2 regions of the Pseudomonas sp. BE134 genome follow, and region 2 is predicted to be linked to the other one. Evidence: predicted binding sites of a transcription regulator. Region 2 holds the regulator's gene; the other holds the start of a gene.

Region 1 (9,943 bases), on a different contig from region 2:
GCGCGCGCGCCGAAGGCAAGCTGGGTCTGTTGGAGCTGACTGCGGGCGGTACGCTGTTTCTCGATGGCGTAGGGGAAATGAGCCCGCGCTTGCAGGTGAAATTGCTGCGCTTTCTGCAGGACGGTTGCTTCCGTCGCGTAGGCAGCGATGAAGAGGTGTATCTGGATGTGCGGGTGATCTGCGCAACCCAGGTAGATTTGTCGGAACTGTGTGCGCTGGGCGAATTTCGCCAGGATCTGTATCACCGCTTGAACGTCCTTTCGCTGCATATTCCGCCACTGCGTGAATGCCTCGACGGTTTGACGCCGTTGGTGGAGCACTTCCTCGACCAGGCCAGCCGGCAGATCGGTTGCCCACTGCCGAAACTGGCGCCGGCGGCGATGGAGCGGCTGAGTCATTACAACTGGCCGGGCAATGTCCGGCAATTGGAAAACGTGTTGTTCCAGGCGGTTTCATTGTGTGAGGGCGGGACGGTCAAGGCCGAACATATTCGTCTGCCGGATTACGGTGTGCGTCAGCCGCTTGGCGATTTTTCGCTGGAGGGTGGGCTGGACGAAATTGTCGGGCGTTTCGAGAAAGCGGTGTTGGAGCGGTTGTATTCCGAGCATTCCAGCAGTCGGTTGCTGGGTAAGCGCTTGGGGGTCTCTCACACCACTATTGCCAACAAGTTGCGTGACTATGAAATTGGCAAAACTTGAGCGTTAACTGATCTGATAAACAAGAATGGTAAGTTGTTGTTAATCATTCTCCGGCGCTTCGAAATGTTAATTGAAGCGCTACCACCCCGCCGTTGATCTGAATCATGGATTTCGCCAAGCAAGCCATCTAGGCTGAAGCTCAAAGTTTGGCAGGAGCGATAACCATGCCATCAGCGGATGACACTACCCAGCAAGCGCGCAAAGAAACCCGTCTGTTCTTTTTCCTGATTGTCGTTCTCTTCCCACTGCTGTCGGTGGCGATAGTGGGTGGTTACGGTTTCTTTGTCTGGTTTCTGCAAATGTTGCTCGGCCCTCCTGGTTCACTTCACTGATCGTTGTCCATCTTTAGCAAAAAGACGGGGAGTACGGGTCATGGAAAAGACGCTGCATATTGCCAGTCTGGTGGTGCTGGCCCACCCTGAATTGTTCGAGGCGGTGAAAGCCAACTTGCGGTTGCTCGAAGGCGTTGAACTGCACCAGGAAAGTCCCGCCGGCAAGCTGGTTGTGGTGCTGGAGATGGAAGACGAAAGTGAGATTTCCCGGCGCATCAGCGAGATCAATGGCTTGCCGGGTGTGCTCAATGCCGCCCTCGTTTATCACGAGATTCTCGATGTGACGGGAGAAAGCACATGCCTATGACTCGACGCGAGTTTGTCAAAGCCCAGGCAGCCGGGATCGCCGCAGCGGCGGCGGGGCTCCCGGTGTTTACCTCTGCCAGCAACCTGATCACCGAAGAAGACCGGGTGGCCCTGGACTGGAATAAAGCGCCTTGCCGTTTTTGCGGAACCGGGTGCAGCGTCATGGTGGCGACCAAGGACAATCGGGTGGTCGCCACTCATGGTGATGTGAAAGCCGAGGTCAATCGCGGACTGAACTGCGTCAAAGGCTACTTCCTGTCGAAAATCATGTACGGCGTTGATCGCCTGACCCAGCCGCTGTTGCGCATGACCAACGGGCAGTATGACAAGCAAGGCGAGTTTCAACCGGTGTCCTGGGATCAAGCGTTTGATGTGATGGAGTTGAAGTTCAAGGAGGCGATAAAAAACAAGGGGGCCGAGTCCATCGCCATGTTCGGATCAGGTCAGTGGACCGTCTGGGAAGGGTACGCGGCCAACAAGTTGATGAAGGCGGGTTTTCGCTCCAACAACATTGACCCCAATGCGCGTCACTGCATGGCCTCGGCGGTCATGGGCTTTATGCGCACGTTCGGTATGGATGAACCGATGGGGTGTTATGACGATATTGAAGTCACCGATGCGTTCGTGCTGTGGGGCTCAAACATGGCGGAGATGCACCCGATACTTTGGAGCCGGGTGGCGGATCGGCGATTGAGTCAGCCCAACGTCAAGGTGGCCGTACTGTCGACCTTCGAGCATCGCAGTTTTGAGTTGGCTGACATCCCCATGGTGTTCAAGCCACAGACGGACCTGTTTATCCTCAATTACATTGCCAACCACATCATTGAAAGTGGCTCGGTCAACAAGGACTTTGTCAGCAAGCACACCAAATTTGCCAAAGGTACGGATGACATCGGCTACGGCCTGCGTGCCGATAACCCACTGGAGATGAAGGCCCAGAATGCGGCCAAGGCGAACACCTGGAGTGACATCGACTTTGAGCAATTCGCGGCTTTCGTAAAACCTTACACCCTTGAGCGCACCGCCAAGGAAACCGGCGTACCGGCAGAGCAACTCAAGGCTTTGGCCGAACTGTATGCCGACCCGAAGCGCAAGGTGGTCTCCTTCTGGACCATGGGCTTTAACCAGCACACGCGGGGCGTCTGGGCCAATAACCTGATTTACAACATTCACCTGCTGACCGGAAAAATCAGCGAGCCGGGTAACAGCCCATTCTCTCTGACAGGCCAGCCTTCGGCCTGTGGTACGGCGCGGGAAGTGGGGACGTTCTCCCATCGGCTGCCCGCTGATCTGGTGGTCACCAATCCAAAGCATCGCGCCACGGCGGAGAAAATCTGGAAATTGCCGCCGGGCACTATCAATGAAAAAGTCGGGTTCCATGCCGTGCAGCAGAGCCGGATGCTCAAGGACGGCGTGCTCAATGTGTATTGGACGATGGCCAGCAACAACATGCAGGCCGGGCCCAACATCATGCAGGAAGTGTTGCCCGGTTGGCGTAATCCCGAGAACTTTGTGATTGTCTCGGATGTGTATCCCACCGTCTCGGCCCAGGCAGCCGATCTGATTCTGCCCACGGCGATGTGGGTCGAAAAAGAGGGCGCTTACGGCAACGCGGAACGACGTACGCAGTTCTGGCATCAATTGGTTTCGGCGCCGGGTGACGCCAAGTCCGATCTCTGGCAACTGGTGGAGTTTTCCAAGCGCTTTAAAACGGACGAGGTCTGGTCCGAGGAAATATTGTCTGCCTCACCGCAGTACAAGGGCAAAACCCTGTACGAGGTGTTGTTCAAGAACGGTCAGGTCGATCAGTTCCCGCTTGATCAGATGGCGGCGGGCTATAAAAACGACGAGGCCGAGGATTTTGGTTTTTACCTGCAAAAAGGGCTGTTCGAAGAATATGCCCAATTCGGCCGTGGCCACGGTCATGACCTCGCCCCGTTTGATCTCTATCACACCGAACGAGGGTTGCGATGGCCCGTGGTCGAAGGCAAGGAAACCCGTTGGCGTTTCCGGGAAGGCTATGACCCCTACGTGGAGAAGGGCAGTGGTGTGCAGTTCTATGGCTATCCCGACAAGAAGGCGATTATCTTCGCGCTGCCCTACGAGCCCCCTGCGGAATCCCCCGACGCGGAGTTTCCATTCTGGTTGAGCACCGGACGAGTGCTTGAGCACTGGCACACCGGATCCATGACCCAGCGTGTCGAGGAACTTCATAAGGCTGTCCCCGACGCGTTGGTCTACATGCACCCGGCCGATGCCAAAGCCTTGAATGCCCGTCGAGGCAGCGAAGTGAAGCTGATCAGTCGACGCGGTGAGATGCGTGCGCGCATTGAAACCCGAGGGCGCAACAAGCCACCCCAAGGCCTGGTGTTCGTACCGTTCTTCGATGCCAACAAGCTGATCAACAAGGTCACGCTCGATGCGACGGACCCCATCTCCAAGCAGACTGATTATAAAAAATGTGCGATCAGGATTGAGTTGATCAAGACGGCATAAGGAGCGCTCAGATGAAGAGTCATTCGCTGTCTTTACTTGCGGCTCTGTTGCTGTGGATGCCAGCGGCATTCGCAGCGCAGCCTGATTACCCGCTGGATGCTCCGGCACCGGATGGCCGGCGACCCGGAGGGACCCTGACTCAAGAGTTTGCGGCACCGCTGATGGCTGATGACGAGAACAAGGACCTCAAGCGCGAGCGTAACTATCCTGACCAGCCGCCCACCATCCCCCACAGTATTCGGGGGTATCCGATCGACAAGAACAGCAACAAGTGCCTGTCCTGTCACAGCCGTGCCAATAGTGCCCGCACTCAGGCGCCGATGATCAGTATCACCCACTACATGGACCGTGATGGTCAGGCGCTGGCCGCTGTTTCGCCGCGTCGGTATTTCTGTACTCAGTGTCACGTGCCACAGAAAGACGTAAAGCCTCTGGTGGGCAACAACTTCAAGAACATTGACCAGGTGCTGCAAGACGAAATCAACGGCCAGCAGAAACCTTAAGGAGAGGCCATGAAATCCTTGCGTGCGCTGCTCAAAGACTATTGGGGCATTCTGCGTCGCCCCAGCGTGCATTACAGCCTGGGCTTTCTGACGCTCGGCGGGTTCATCGCCGGAGTGATTTTCTGGGGTGGTTTCAACACTGCGCTGGAAGCCACCAATACCGAGAAGTTCTGCATTTCCTGCCATGAAATGCGCGACAACGTTTTTGTCGAATTGCAGGAAACCATTCACTACACCAATCGCTCTGGCGTACGAGCCACCTGTCCGGACTGTCACGTTCCGCATGAGTGGACGCACAAGATTGCCCGCAAGATGCAGGCGTCCAAAGAAGTGTGGGGAAAGGTGTTCGGAACGATCGATACCCGGGAAAAATTTCTCGGTATGCGGCGTGAACTGGCCGAGCACGAGTGGGGGCGGCTCAAGGCAAACGACTCCCGAGAATGCCGCAATTGCCATAACTTTGAATTCATGGACTTTACTCGCCAGGGCAAACGCGCCGCCAATATGCACTCCACGGCACTGGCCAGCGGTCAGGCGACCTGTATCGACTGTCATAAGGGCATCGCCCACAAGTTGCCTGACATGAGCGGGGTCAAAGGCTGGTAGCGGATCCGGCACGCTCTTCCACCCTGTTGCCGTCAAGCGGCATAATCGCGCCGGTTTTTCGACTTTGACGCATTCCGTCATTCCTCTGCGATTACCCTCAAGTCCAGTGTTTAAAGGGCTTTAAACCTCTGCGCGCAAGTTGGTCTGCAATTTGCTTATCGCTCAACAGTACAGCGGTGGGCGGCAAACGTCCGGCATGCAGAGGAAAGAGTGTGGACAAGTACCTTTATGTGGCAATGACCGGCGCCAGCCAGAATGCACTGGCGCAGAAGGCTCATGCCAACAACCTGGCAAACATCTCCACCAACGGTTTTCAAAAGGACCTGGAACAGGCCCGTTCGATGCCTGTGTTTGGTGACAGCTTTCCGGCGCGTGCGTTTGCCATGACCGAGCGCCCGGCCACCGACTTCTCCCCTGGTTCGCTGGTTGAAACCGGTCGCGACCTCGATGTCGCCGTGCAAGGCAACGGCTGGATCGCCGTGCAGAACCCGGCGGGTCAAGAAACCTACGTGCGCACCGGCAGCCTGAACGTGGACGCCCTGGGCGTGCTGCGTGCCGGCAACGGTATGCCGGTCATGGGCAATGGCGGACCCATCGCCGTGCCGCCCGAGCAGCAAATCGAAGTGGGTGAGGATGGCACCATCAGCATCCGTGCGATGGGCGAAGGCCCGCGCGTGATGGCTGAAGTCGACCGCATCAAGCTGGTCAACCCTGACCTGAAGAACATGACCAAAGGCCTGGATGGTTCGATCCACACCAAGGACGGAAAGCCGGCGCAAGCCGACTCCGGCGTCAAACTGGTGTCCGGGTTCCTGGAGTCGAGCAACGTCAACGCCGTGGAAGAAATGACCTCGGTGCTGGCGCTGGCCAAGCAATTCGAGCTGCACATCAAGATGATGAACACCGCCAAAGACGATGACCAGGCCATGGCTCGGGTCTTGCAGATCAGCTAATTACCAGAACGTCGCGCCGTAAAACAGGCGCACGAGGAGAATCGAATGCTTCCGGCTCTATGGGTTGCCAAAACAGGTCTGTCCGCCCAGGACACTAACCTGACCACCATTTCCAACAACCTGGCCAACGTCTCGACCACGGGTTTCAAACGTGACCGCGCCGAGTTCCAGGACTTGCTCTATCAGATCAAGCGCCAGCCAGGCGCCCAGTCGACCCAGGACAGCGAACTGCCTTCGGGTCTGCAAGTGGGTACCGGTGTGCGCATTGTCGGCACCCAGAAAAACTTCACCGCCGGCAGCCTGCAAACCACCGAGCAGCCGCTTGACCTGGCTGTCGACGGTCGCGGTTTCTTCCAGATTCTGCAGCCGGACGGCACCACGTCTTACACCCGTGACGGTACGTTCCACCTAGACTCCAACGGTCAGGTCGTCAACGCCAGTGGCTTCGCTCTGGAACCAGCCATCGTTATTCCCAACGACGCCCAGACCTTCACGGTCGGTCGCGACGGCACTGTGTCCATCACCGTTCCGGGCAACCCGGCCAGCCAGGTGATCGGCAACCTGCAGACTGCTGACTTCATCAACCCGGCCGGTCTGCAAGCCGTGGGTAACAACCTGTTCCTGGAAACCGCTGCCAGCGGCGCACCGCAAGTCGGTACACCGGGCCTGAACGGCTTCGGCACCACGCTGCAGAACACCCTGGAAACCTCCAACGTCAGCACCGTTGAAGAGATGGTCAACATGATCACCACTCAGCGCGCTTACGAGATGAACTCCAAGGTGATCTCCACCGCCGACCAGATGCTCTCGTTCGTAACGCAGAATCTGTAATCAAGTCTATGAGGCGGCCCTTAGGTCGCCTGCAACACCGTGAGGTAGGGTCATGAATCGCTTTGTATCTGTTCTGGCACTGAGTGGGGCTGTTGTGCTCGCGGGCTGCGTCCCCACGACGCCCAAGCCCAATGACCCTTATTACGCGCCGGTGTTGCCGCGCACGCCGTTGCCGGCTGCCGCGAACAATGGCTCGATTTATCAGGCCGGTTTTGAACAGAACCTGTACACCGACCGCAAGGCGTTCCGGGTGGGTGACATCATCACCATTACCCTGAACGAGAAGACCCAGGCCAGCAAAAACGCCAACTCGCAAATTGACAAGAACAGCAAGGCCAGCATCGGCCTGTCCTCGCTGTTTGGCACCACCCCCAGCACCAACAATCCGTTCGGCAGTGGTGACCTGAGCCTGGACGCCGCCTATGAAGGCGACCGCGCGACTAAAGGCGACAGCAAGGCGGCCCAGGGCAATACCCTCGTCGGCTCGATCACCGTTACCGTCGCGGATGTATTGCCCAACGGTATTATCGCGGTCCGTGGCGAGAAGTGGATGACCCTCAACACCGGCGATGAGCTGGTGCGGATTGCCGGGCTGGTGCGCGCCGATGACATCTCCACCGACAACACTGTTCCGTCGACCCGTATCGCCGATGCACGCATCACCTACTCGGGCACCGGCGCGTTTGCCGATGCGAGTCAGCCAGGCTGGTTCGACCGTTTCTTCCTCAGCCCGCTGTTCCCTTTCTAGGTGGCCAGTTTGAATCTTAAACACCTCATGGTGGCCGCCTTGATGCTGACTGCCGCGTTCAACGCGCAGGCCGAGCGGCTGAAGGATATCGCCAGTATTTCTGGCGTGCGCTCCAACCAATTGATCGGCTACGGCCTGGTGGTCGGGCTTAACGGTACCGGTGACCAGACGACGCAGACGCCTTTCACCCTGCAGACCTTCAACAACATGCTCTCGCAGTTCGGCATCAAGGTGCCGCCGAACTCGGGTAACGTTCAGTTGAAGAACGTTGCAGCGGTATCGATCAGTGCGGAACTGCCGGCGTTTGCCAAGCCGGGGCAGCAGGTCGATATCACCGTCTCCTCCATCGGTAACTCCAAGAGTCTGCGCGGCGGCACCTTGTTGCTGACGCCGCTCAAAGGTATCGACGGCAACGTCTACGCTGTCGCTCAGGGCAACCTGGTGGTGGGCGGTTTTGATGCCGAAGGGCGTGACGGTTCGAAGATTACCGTCAACGTTCCGTCGGCGGGTCGTATCCCCGGTGGTGCGTCGGTCGAGCGTTCGGTGCCAAGTGGTTTCAACCAGGGCAATAGCCTGACGCTGAACCTCAACCGGTCGGACTTCACCACCGCCAAGCGCATCGTCGACAAGATCAACAACTTGCTCGGCCCTGGCGTCGCCCAGGCCATTGATGGTGGTTCGATTCGCGTCAGCGCACCCCTTGATCCAAGCCAGCGCGTCGACTACCTGTCGATCCTGGAAAACCTTGAAGTCGATCCGGGTCAGGCGGTGGCGAAAGTCATCATCAACTCGCGCACCGGCACCATCGTGATCGGCCAGAACGTCAAGGTTTCGCCAGCCGCCGTGACTCACGGCAGCCTGACCGTGACCATCACCGAAGACCCGATTGTCAGCCAGCCTGGCGCTTTTTCCAACGGTCAGACCGCCGTTGTGCCGCGCTCGCGGGTTAACGCGGAGCAGGAAGCCAAGCCTATGTTCAAGTTCGGCCCGGGCACCACCCTCGACGAAATCGTCCGTGCGGTGAACCAGGTCGGCGCGGCGCCGGGTGACTTGATGGCGATCCTCGAAGCATTGAAACAGGCTGGCGCATTGCAAGCCGACCTGATCGTGATCTAAGGGCGGCCGTCATGGATATGCGCAAGAGCGGTCTGGTCAGCAGCAGCGACTCCGGTTCCTATTCGGACTTGAATCGCTTGAACCAACTCAAGGTGGGCGACAAGGACAGTGACGGCAACATGCGCAAGGTGGCGCAGGAGTTCGAATCGCTGTTCCTCGGGGAAATGCTCAAGTCCATGCGTTCGGCCACCGAAGCGCTGGGCCAGGACAACCCGCTCAACACCCCGGCGGCCAAGCAATACCAGGAAATGTACGACCAGCAGTTGGCCGTCTCCATGTCTCGCGAAGGCGGTGGTATTGGCCTGGCGGACGTGCTGATGCGCCAGATGTCGAAGAACAAACCGCTGGCGCCGGGTGAGGCGGCGGCCCTGTCTGCCGCCAAGCAGGAAGCGGCGAAAGCGGCGGTGTCGACGCCGATCGCGGCAGGCACTGTGGCCACCGACGGTCCGCTGTCACGGCTCAATGGTCAGCGTCCGTTGTGGGCATCGCGTTCGGTGAAAGCGCCGACTGGTGAAGCCTCGCATCGCAATGACATGGAGCTGATCAATCAGCGTCGCCTGGCCTTGCCGCCGAAACTGGCGGATCGCTTGCTTGCCGGCCTGGTGCCTTCGGCCACGACCGCAGCGACCGTCAACAAACCCTTGTTGCCTGGGCGAGACGCCGCGACACCGGCGCTCGCGACCGGTGCCGGCCCGCTGTTCAATGGGGATTGGCTGGCCTCGCAAACAGACACCCGGTCGAGTGGACGCCTGCAAATTTACGGCCGTGCCATGGCGCAGATTCCCCTGGCGCCGCCGAAGAAAGCCTTCAGTTCCGCCGACGAATTCGTCAACACCATGCTGCCGATGGCCAAGGAAGCGGCCGAGCGCATTGGCGTCGATCCGCGTTACCTGGTGGCCCAGGCTGCCCTGGAAACCGGTTGGGGTAAATCGGTCATGCGTACCCAGGATGGCAGCAGTAGCCACAACCTGTTCGGCATCAAGGCCGGCAGCAGCTGGAAGGGTGATTCGGCGCGGGCCATCACCAGCGAATTCAGGAATGGCGAGATGGTCAAGGAGACGGCCGAGTTCCGTTCCTATGACTCCTACAAAGACAGCTTCCATGACCTGGTGACTTTGCTGCAAACCAATAATCGCTATCAAGATGTCGTGAAGTCTGCCGATAAACCAGAACAGTTTGTACGCGAGTTGCAGAAAGCCGGGTATGCAACCGACCCGGATTACGCAAGCAAGATCTCGCAGATAGCCAAGCAGATGACGAGTTACCAAAACTACGCTGCGGCGGGCGCTTCCACTACGCCTTTATAGGCACAAGGCATAAGGTCTGAACCATGAGTTTGCTCAATATCGGGATG
Region 2 (9,943 bases):
GGAACATCTCTTCGACGTCCGGTTGGGCTGCCAGGTACTCGGCCACCGGTTGATCGAGCCCGGATTGCGCACGCAGCTCTGGCTTCCAGTAGGGGTTGGGCAGGCAGCGCACGTCGAACACCAGGTCCGCGTCCACCGGCATGCCACGCTTGAAACCGAATGACTCGACCAGGAACGCAGTACCGGCTTCCGGCTGATTCAGCAGGCGCAGCTTGATGGTATCGCGCAGCTGATACAGGTTCAGGTTGGTGGTATTGATTTTGAGATCTGCCAGATCGGCGATGGGCCCCAGCAGATTGCTTTCGTCCTCGATTGCCTCGGCCAACGAACGGTTGGCGGTGCTCAGCGGGTGACGACGGCGGGTTTCGGAAAATCGCTTGAGCAGGGTTTCTTCGTCGGCGTCCAGGTACAGCACATCGCATTTGATATGCCGGCTACGGACTTCCTCGAGCAGTTCGGGAAACCGCGAAAGGTGGCTCGGCAGGTTACGCGCGTCGATGGACACAGCGACAAGCGGTTGCAGCAGTTCGGTATGAATCAGCGCTCGTTCGGCGAGTTCCGGCAGCAGGCCGGCGGGCAGGTTGTCGATGCAGTAGTAGCCGTTGTCCTCGAGAACATCGAGGACGGTGCTTTTACCTGAGCCGGAGCGGCCGCTGACGATGATCAGGCGCATGATTAGTGACCGTTCTGCTCGTCCAGGACAACCTGATACAACGCTTCATTGCTCGGGGCGCTGCGCAGTTTTTCACGCACCTCCTTGCGATCAAGCATGCTGGCGATCTGGCGGAGCAATTCCAGGTGTGCATCGGTGGCGGCTTCCGGGACCAGCAGCACAAACAGCAGGTCAACCGGGGCGCCGTCGATGGCGTCGAAATCGATAGGGGCTTCCAGGTGCAGCAGCGCACTGATTGGCGAGGTGCAGCCTTTGAGCCGGCAGTGGGGGATGGCGATGCCGTTGCCGAAACCGGTAGAACCGAGTTTCTCACGGGCAATCAGGGCCTCGAAGACGTCCTGCATTTCCAGATCCGGTACTTCGCGGTGGATAAGGTTGGCAATTTGCTCGAGGGCTTTCTTTTTACTGCCACCCGGCGCGTTCACTTGAGAACGGCCGGGGGTCAGGATGGTTTCTAGTCGGATCATGGATTGGGGGGGTTAACGACCGGTTGCGCCCTGGAGGAGGCTCTGGGTCTTTTCCTTATGCTTTTTGAGTTGTTTATCCAGCTTGTCGGTCAGTGAATCGATCGCCGCGTACATATCGGTATGTTCCGCGTTTGCGACCACTTCATTGCCGGGAATATGCAGGGTGGCTTCGATTTTCTGCTTCAGCTTCTCGACCGTCATCGTGACCTGCACGTTGGTTATCTTGTCGAAATGCCGCTCTAATCGTTCGAGTTTTTCGCCGATGTAGGCGCGCAGGGGTTCGGTCACTTCCAGTTGGTGTCCACTGATGTTGACTTGCATACAGCTTCTCCTTCGTTGCCAGTGCATAAAGCGGTAGATCAGATGATCTACCACTGGAACGCTGTGGCGTGGCTCTACATCAACCGCTTGCGTTCGCTCGAAGGCGCGATCCCGAGGGACTCGCGGTACTTGGCGACGGTGCGGCGAGCCACCTGAATGCCTTGTGCCTCCAGTAAACCAGCGATCTTGCTGTCACTCAACGGCTTTTTCTGATTTTCCGCGGCAACCAGTTTTTTGATGATCGCGCGGATCGCTGTGGACGAGCATTCACCGCCTTCGGACGTGCTGACGTGGCTGGAAAAAAAGTATTTCAGCTCGTATATACCCCGAGGGGTATGCATGAATTTTTGCGTGGTCACCCGTGAAATCGTCGATTCGTGCATGCCCACGGCTTCGGCAATGTCATGCAGGACCAGCGGCTTCATGGCTTCGTCGCCGTATTCCAGGAAGCCGCGCTGATGCTCGACGATCTGGGTGGCGACTTTCATCAGTGTTTCGTTACGGCTTTGCAGGCTCTTGATGAACCAGCGGGCCTCTTGCAACTGATTGCGCATGAATGTGTTGTCGGCGCTGGTGTCGGCGCGACGGACAAACCCGGCGTATTGGGCGTTGACCCGCAGCCGTGGCACCGATTCCTGATTCAGCTCCACCAGCCAGCGTTCGTTATCCTTGCGCACGATAACGTCGGGGACGACGTACTCGGCTTCGCTGGATTCGATTTGCGAGCCGGGGCGCGGGTTGAGGCTCTGGACCAGTTCGATGACCTGGCGCAGTTCATCTTCCTTGAGCTTCATCCGGCGCATCAGCTGGGAGTAGTCGCGGCTGCCGAGCAGATCGATGTAGTCGCTGACCAAGCGCTTGGCTTCGGCGAGCCAAGGCGTCTTGGCTGGCAATTGGCGCAATTGCAGCAGCAGGCATTCGCCCAGGTTGCGAGCGCCGATACCGGCTGGCTCGAATTGCTGGATGCGATGCAGGACGGCTTCGATTTCGTCCAGTTCGATGTCCAGTTCCGGATCGAAGGCTTCAAGGATTTCCTCGAGGGTTTCATCCAGATAGCCCTGATTGTTGATGCAGTCGATCAGGGTCACGGCGATCAGGCGATCGGTGTCGGACATCGGTGCCAGGTTCAGTTGCCACAACAGGTGGCTTTGCAGGCTCTCGCCGGCCGATGTGCGAGTGGTGAAATCCCATTCGTCGTCATCGTTGCTCGGCAGGCTGCTGGCGCTGGTCTGGTAAACGTCTTCCCAGGCGGTATCGACCGGCAGCTCATTGGGAATGCGTTCGTTCCAGTCGCCTTCATCGAGGTTGTCCACCGTCGGGGCGGTTTCCTGGTAGGAGGGTTCCTGAATGTCGGCGTTGGGTGGCTGCTCGGCTTTGTCGGCCAAGGGGTCGGCGTTGTCGAAGTCGTCGCCTTCTTCCTGGCGTTCGAGCATCGGATTGGACTCCAGGGCCTCCTGGATTTCCTGTTGCAGATCCAGGGTCGACAATTGGAGCAGGCGGATGGCCTGTTGCAGCTGCGGTGTCATCGTCAGCTGCTGGCCCATTCTCAAGACTAGCGATGGTTTCATGGCAGGGGCTTAACACCTTATTCGCCGGCGCACATGCGCCATCCACTACAGGGCGCCGGAGCGCCAAACATAAGCAAATTATATGCCTGAAACTGAAGTGTTTGCCTAGAGCGCCGTAACAATAAAAACCTGTTGATTTTTACCGCGATTAGCGCTCAGTCGACTAGCCAGACACCTCAACGCTTACAGGCGGAACTCATGGCCCAGATAAACTTCCTTGACGAGATCATTGGCCAGGATAGTGGCGGCATCGCCTTCGGCGATCAGCTGGCCATCGTTGACGATGTAGGCTGTTTCGCAGATATCCAGGGTTTCACGGACGTTGTGGTCAGTGATCAGCACGCCAATGCCCTTGGCCTTGAGGTGGTAGATGATCTGTTTGATGTCGCCGACCGAAATCGGGTCCACGCCGGCGAAGGGTTCGTCGAGCAGGATGAATTTCGGGTTGGTAGCCAGTGCCCGGGCGATTTCCACGCGGCGGCGTTCACCACCCGACAGGCTCATGCCAAGGTTGTCGCGGATGTGGCTGATATGAAATTCCTGCAGCAGGCTTTCCAGCTCTTTGCGACGCCCGGCCTTGTCGAGTTCCTTGCGCGTCTCGAGGATGGCCATGATGTTGTCGGCCACCGAGAGTTTGCGGAAGATCGACGCTTCTTGCGGCAGATAGCCGATACCGGCCTTTGCGCGACCGTGCATTGGCTGGTGGCTGACGTCCAGATCGTCGATCAGAACGCGGCCCTGATCAGCCTGCACCAGGCCGACGATCATGTAGAAACACGTGGTCTTGCCGGCGCCGTTAGGCCCCAGCAGGCCGACGATCTGACCGCTGTCGATCGACAGGCTGACGTCGCGCACGACCTGGCGGCTCTTGTAGCTCTTGGCCAGATGCTGAGCTTTCAGAGTTGCCATTACGGGGCCTTTTTCTCGTCGGTTTTCGGCTTGGGCTGGATCACCATATCGATACGCGGACGCGACTCGGTCACCTTGCTGCCTGTAGCGCGACCGGCGCTGGCAAGCTTTTTCTCGGTGTCGTAGACGATTTTCTCGCCTTGGGTGATGTTGTTGTCCTTGTCGACCACTTTTGCCTTGTCGATCAGAACGACGCGATTTTGCGCGGCATGGTACTGGATGGTCACACCCCAGCCCTGGACAGGCTTGGAATCGCCCTGGGTTTGCAGTTGCTCGAAGTAGGCGAGGTTGCCCACCGAAGTCACCACGTCGATGTCACCAGCCGGGGTGCGGGTCATGGTCACGGTGTTGCCGGTGACCTTAATCGAGCCCTGCGTGATGATCACATCGCCTTTATAGGTGGCAACGCCATTCTTGTCGTCCAGTTGGGCGTCGTCGGCTTGTATGCGGATAGGCTGCTCTTGATCGTTCGGCAGAGCCCAGGCGCTCACGCTTCCCAGTGCTGCGCCCAGACTGAGCAAAATAGGGAGGGTTTTAACGAGCCTCATACTGTCCTCTTACGTTAGATAGCAGGTGTATCCTGCTTTCTTTCAAATACGCTTTCATTCCGATGCCTGTCGATACACCGCCAGCGCCGTCGATACTAACGGGTTGATCGGTCTGCGCATATTGCTGCTGCGGGAACACAGTCATACGGGTTGTGGTAATCAGGGTCCTGCGATTTTTTTCGTCGAAACGGGTGATGCGCACCGAATCAATCAGCTCGACCTGAGTGCCGTCCGGGTTGACTTCCCCGTGTTCACTCTGGACGTGCCAGGGAAACTCGGTGCCGCGAAACATGTTCAGGTCGGGATTAGTCAGCAACGTGACTTCGGACGCCTTCAAGTGTTCGACCTTGTCGGACGTCATTTCGTACTGCAGTCTGCCGTCCGGCAGGAACTGCACGCTGTGGGCGTTGAGCGCGTAATAGTCGATCGTGCTTTCATCGAGCTTGGCCACAGGCTTGTCGAGGAAGCGTTCCGGACTGATGTTCCAGTAGCCGACCGCCGCGAACAGCGCGGCGATGCAACTGAATAGCAGGATGTTACGAAACTTTTTGCTCAGCATAATGGGCTCACAGGTACGCAGCGTTGGCCGCATCGAGGCGGCCCTGGGCGCGCAGGATCAATTCGCAGAATTCGCGAGCGGCACCCTCGCCACCTCGGGCAACGGTAATGCCATGGGCGTTTTCACGCACGAAGCTGGCGGCGTTGGCTACCGCCATGCCCAGGCCGACGCGGCGAATCACCGGCAGGTCCGGCAAGTCGTCACCGAGGTAGGCCACTTGTTCATAGCTTAGGTTGAGTTGAGCCAGAAGCTCGTCCAGTACTACCAGTTTGTCTTCGCGCCCCTGATAAAGGTGGGGAATGCCAAGGTTTTTCGCGCGCCGTTCGACCACCGGGGTTTTGCGGCCGCTGATAATAGCGGTCTGCACGCCCGCTGCCATCAGCATCTTGATGCCTTGGCCATCGAGCGTATTGAACGTCTTGAATTCACTGCCGTCTTCGAGAAAGTACAGGCGCCCGTCAGTCAGCACGCCATCGACGTCGAACACCGCGAGTTTGATCTGTTTGCCGCGTTGCAGCAGGTCCGTGTTCATTACATTACTCCCGCACGCAGCAAATCGTGCATGTTCAAGGCGCCGACCGGACGGTCTTCGCTGTCGACCACGACCAGGGCGTTGATTTTGTGGTCTTCCATGATTTTCAGGGCCTCGGCGGCGAGCATTTCGGCGCGGGCGGTCTTGCCATGAGCGGTCATGACCTGATCGATGGTGGCGCTGTGGATGTCGATGCTGCGATCCAGTGTGCGACGCAAATCACCGTCGGTGAAGATCCCGGCCAATTTACCGTCAGCTTCCAGAATGACGGTCATGCCCAAGCCCTTGCGGGTCATTTCCATCAAGGCGTCTTTAAGCAGGGTGCCGCGCTGAACCTGTGGCAGCTCTTGCCCAGCGTGCATGACATTCTCCACTTTCAGCAGCAGGCGTCGGCCCAGCGCGCCACCGGGGTGGGAAAAGGCGAAGTCTTCAGCGGTAAAGCCGCGCGCCTCCAGCAATGCGACGGCCAGGGCATCGCCCATCACCAGGGCGGCCGTGGTGGAGGAGGTGGGTGCCAGGTTCAGCGGGCAGGCCTCGTGTTCGACGTGAACATTGAGGTTGACCTCGGCGGCCTTGGCCAGCGGGGAATCCGGGTTGCCGGTCACGCTGATCAATTGAATGCCCAGACGCTTGATCAGGGGCAGCAGGGTCACGATTTCATTGGTGGAACCGGAGTTCGAAAGGGCCAGGATGATGTCATCCCGCGTGATCATACCCATGTCGCCGTGGCTGGCTTCGGCCGGGTGGACGAAAAATGCCGTGGTGCCGGTGCTGGCCAGGGTCGCGGCAATCTTGTTGCCGATGTGTCCTGATTTACCCATGCCCACCACAACCACGCGGCCCTTGCTGGCCAGAATCATCTCGCAAGCGCGTACAAAATCTGCGTCGATGTGGGGCAGCAAGCCTTCTACGGCTTCCAGTTCGAGGCGGATGGTGCGTTGTGCTGATTGAATCAGGTCGCTGGATTGGCTCATGTCAGAAATCGTATAGCCTGATGAAAAGGCGGCGATTATAGCGGTAATGATCAAAACCCTCACGCAAGTTCGTCACGCTTTGGCATTCCCGCTTACACAATCCCCTCTAAACAAGGCTGTTTGCCTGTCATGTTGCTGAACATGGACCGGCGTGGGCCTTGGGCGCATGGCCTTTGCAGTGATATAGTTCGCGGCCAGTTCGGCCTGCCCGGGGAGGTATGTGCTTTCGTCAGAGAGACAGGCGTCCGAGTAAGAGGCTGCATCGCAAGGAGTTTAGATGAGTGCCGATAACGCCTACGCGGTCGAGCTGAAGGGACTGTCCTTCAAGCGCGGTACGCGCAGCATTTTCAATAACGTCGATATCCGTATCCCGCGCGGCAAGGTCACCGGCATCATGGGGCCTTCCGGGTGCGGCAAAACCACGCTGTTGCGGTTGATGGGCGCACAATTGCGTCCGACAAAGGGCGAAGTCTGGGTCAACGGCCAGAACCTGCCGAAGTTGTCGCGCAGTGATCTGTTCGATGCGCGCAAGCACATGGGCGTGCTGTTCCAGAGTGGCGCCCTGTTTACCGACCTTGATGTGTTCGAGAACGTCGCCTTTCCGCTGCGCGTTCATACCGAGCTGCCGGAAGAAATGATCCGTGACATCGTCCTGCTAAAATTGCAGGCGGTGGGCTTGCGTGGCGCCATCGACCTGATGCCTGACGAATTGTCCGGTGGCATGAAGCGTCGTGTAGCGCTGGCCCGGGCGATTGCCCTTGATCCGCAGATTCTCATGTACGACGAGCCTTTTGTCGGCCAGGACCCCATCGCCATGGGCGTGCTGGTGCGCTTGATCCGTCTGCTCAACGATGCGCTGGGTATCACCAGTATCGTGGTGTCCCACGATCTGGCCGAAACCGCGAGCATCGCCGACTACATCTATGTCGTCGGCGAAGGCCAGGTTTTGGGGCAGGGGACTCCCGAAGAGTTGATGAACTCGCAGGAGCCACGGATCCGTCAATTCATGACCGGCGAACCCGACGGTCCGGTCGCATACCACTTTCCAGCGACGGATTACCGCGCAGATCTTCTGGGGAAGCGTTGATGCGCAAGATTTCACTAATAGAGCGCGTGCGCCGGTTTGGCCACGCCGGCATCGACGTGCTGGCGGTGTTCGGTCGTTCGACGATATTCCTGTTTCATGCCTTGCTCGGTCGCGGTGGCATCGGCGGCGGTTTTGGCTTGCTGATCAAGCAACTGCATTCAGTGGGCGTGATGTCCCTGGTGATCATCGTGGTCTCCGGGGTGTTCATCGGGATGGTGCTGGCGCTGCAAGGCTTCAACATTCTGTCGAGCTACGGCTCGGAGCAGGCGGTTGGGCAGATGGTTGCGCTCACGTTGCTGCGAGAACTGGGGCCTGTGGTGACGGCGTTGTTGTTCGCCGGGCGTGCCGGTTCGGCGCTGACTGCCGAAATCGGCAACATGAAATCCACCGAACAGTTGTCCAGTCTGGAAATGATTGGTGTCGACCCGCTCAAATACATTGTTGCCCCGCGCTTGTGGGCCGGCTTCATTTCCCTGCCGGTGCTGGCGATGATCTTCAGCGTGGTGGGTATCTGGGGCGGTTCGTGGGTGGCTGTCGACTGGCTGGGTGTATATGAAGGCTCCTACTGGTCGAACATGCAAAACAGCGTGACGTTCACTGATGATGTGCTCAACGGCATCATCAAAAGCATCGTCTTCGCGTTCGTCGTGACCTGGATCGCCGTATTCCAAGGCTATGACTGCGAACCCACTTCCGAGGGGATCAGTCGTGCCACTACCAAGACCGTGGTGTATGCCTCTTTGGCTGTGCTCGGCCTGGACTTTATTCTGACCGCTTTGATGTTTGGAGATTTCTGATGCAAAACCGCACCCTGGAAATCGGTGTCGGCCTTTTCTTGCTGGCTGGCATCCTGGCTTTGTTGCTGCTGGCGTTGCGGGTGAGCGGTCTGTCCCCGAGTCCGAGCACCGACACCTATAAACTTTATGCTTACTTTGACAATATTGCCGGTTTGACGGTCAGAGCCAAAGTGACCATGGCCGGTGTAACCATCGGCAAGGTCACAGCGATCGATCTGGACCGCGACAGCTTCACCGGTCGGGTGACCATGCAACTGGAAAAGCGCGTAGATAACCTGCCGACTGACTCCACTGCATCTATCCTGACCGCTGGCCTGTTGGGCGAGAAGTACATCGGTATCAGCGTGGGTGGCGAAGAAGCCTTGCTCAAGGAAGGTGGAACCATTCACGACACCCAGTCGTCGCTGGTGCTCGAGGACCTGATCGGTAAATTTTTGCTCAATACTGTAAGCAAAGAAGCCAAATGAGGAGCTTTTGAATGATCTCTACCTTGCGACGTGGCCTGTTGATAGTACTCGCGGCACTGCCGTTGATGGCTAACGCCGTAGCGGCGCCTTCCGCGCACGATCTGGTACAGGACACCACCAACCGGATGCTGGCCGATCTGAAGGCCAACAAAGAGAAGTACAAGCAGGACCCCCAGGACTTTTATACGGCGCTGAACACGATCGTCGGGCCTGTGGTGGATGCCGAGGGTATTTCCAAGAGCATCATGACGGTCAAGTATTCAAAAAAAGCCACGCCGGCGCAGATGAAAACCTTCGAAGAGAACTTCAAGAGGGGCCTGTTCCAGTTTTATGGCAATGCGTTGCTTGAGTACAACAACCAGGGCATCACCGTTGACCCCGCCAAAGACGAGTCTGGCGATCGCACCAGCGTTGGCATGACCGTAATAGGTAGTAGTGGCGCGATCTATCCTGTGTCTTACACACTGGAAAAAATCAATGGCGAGTGGAAGCTGCGCAACGTGATCATCAACGGGATCAACATCGGCAAGCTGTTCCGTGATCAGTTCGCTGATGCGATGCAGCGCAATGGCAACGACCTGGACAAGACCATCAATGGTTGGGCCGGGGAAGTCGCCAAAGCCAAGGCAACCACCGAGACTCAGGCCCAATGAGTGTGTCGGCCATTCGCATGAGCGAATCCGGCGAGCTGCGGTTGAGTGGCATGCTGGACTATCTCACCGGCCCGGATCTGCGCAAGCAGGGACAGGCGCTGATCAAGTCCAGCGCAGCGACTGAACTGGTGGTTGATTGTTCGGCAGTATCGAAGTCCAGCAGCGTCGGCTTGTCGCTGCTGCTGTGCTTCATGCGCGATGCAGAGGCGGCCGGCAAGGCGCTGAGCATTCGCGGGATGCCAGAAGACATGCGTGAAATCGCTCAGGTCAGCGAATTGACCGAGCTGTTGGCGCACCCCTGACCGCATCTATAAGCAAGCCCCCCGTCAGAGTCCTGCTTAGCGGGGTTCGCAGGCGCGGGGCTTTTTTGTATGATGTCCGACCCGTG

The links. Region 2 encodes sigma-54, which starts transcription at its own class of promoters, with help from an activator protein. Its sites were predicted from a motif close to ANTGGCATNNANNTTGCTNT; they were not measured.
Region 1: J2Y56_RS20940 (flagellar basal body rod protein FlgF) is a predicted target of sigma-54. The motif match lies at 5,080-5,099, and genes of this name have one in related genera.

What each region holds. Positions count from the first base shown of each region.
Region 1 is NZ_JAVDUA010000026.1:85,167-95,109, reverse strand. Features, by position in the region: gene J2Y56_RS20970 (sigma-54-dependent transcriptional regulator) at 1-698, shown strand, start outside; gene J2Y56_RS20965 (periplasmic nitrate reductase, NapE protein) at 863-1,030, shown strand; gene J2Y56_RS20960 (chaperone NapD) at 1,071-1,337, shown strand; gene napA (nitrate reductase catalytic subunit NapA) at 1,328-3,832, shown strand; gene J2Y56_RS20950 (nitrate reductase cytochrome c-type subunit) at 3,844-4,335, shown strand; gene J2Y56_RS20945 (cytochrome c3 family protein) at 4,345-4,941, shown strand; gene J2Y56_RS20940 (flagellar basal body rod protein FlgF) at 5,154-5,894, shown strand; gene flgG (flagellar basal-body rod protein FlgG) at 5,940-6,725, shown strand; gene flgH (flagellar basal body L-ring protein FlgH) at 6,778-7,473, shown strand; gene J2Y56_RS20925 (flagellar basal body P-ring protein FlgI) at 7,501-8,589, shown strand; gene flgJ (flagellar assembly peptidoglycan hydrolase FlgJ) at 8,601-9,896, shown strand; gene flgK (flagellar hook-associated protein FlgK) at 9,920-9,943, shown strand, end outside.
Region 2 is NZ_JAVDUA010000022.1:38,553-48,495, forward strand. Features, by position in the region: gene rapZ (RNase adapter RapZ) at 1-673, opposite strand, end outside; gene ptsN (PTS IIA-like nitrogen regulatory protein PtsN) at 676-1,140, opposite strand; gene hpf (ribosome hibernation-promoting factor, HPF/YfiA family) at 1,153-1,461, opposite strand; gene J2Y56_RS18605 (RNA polymerase factor sigma-54) at 1,536-3,029, opposite strand; gene lptB (LPS export ABC transporter ATP-binding protein) at 3,213-3,938, opposite strand; gene lptA (lipopolysaccharide transport periplasmic protein LptA) at 3,938-4,486, opposite strand; gene lptC (LPS export ABC transporter periplasmic protein LptC) at 4,473-5,045, opposite strand; gene J2Y56_RS18625 (HAD family hydrolase) at 5,053-5,577, opposite strand; gene J2Y56_RS18630 (KpsF/GutQ family sugar-phosphate isomerase) at 5,577-6,551, opposite strand; gene J2Y56_RS18635 (ATP-binding cassette domain-containing protein) at 6,829-7,638, shown strand; gene mlaE (lipid asymmetry maintenance ABC transporter permease subunit MlaE) at 7,638-8,435, shown strand; gene mlaD (outer membrane lipid asymmetry maintenance protein MlaD) at 8,435-8,902, shown strand; gene J2Y56_RS18650 (phospholipid-binding protein MlaC) at 8,914-9,555, shown strand; gene J2Y56_RS18655 (lipid asymmetry maintenance protein MlaB) at 9,552-9,857, shown strand.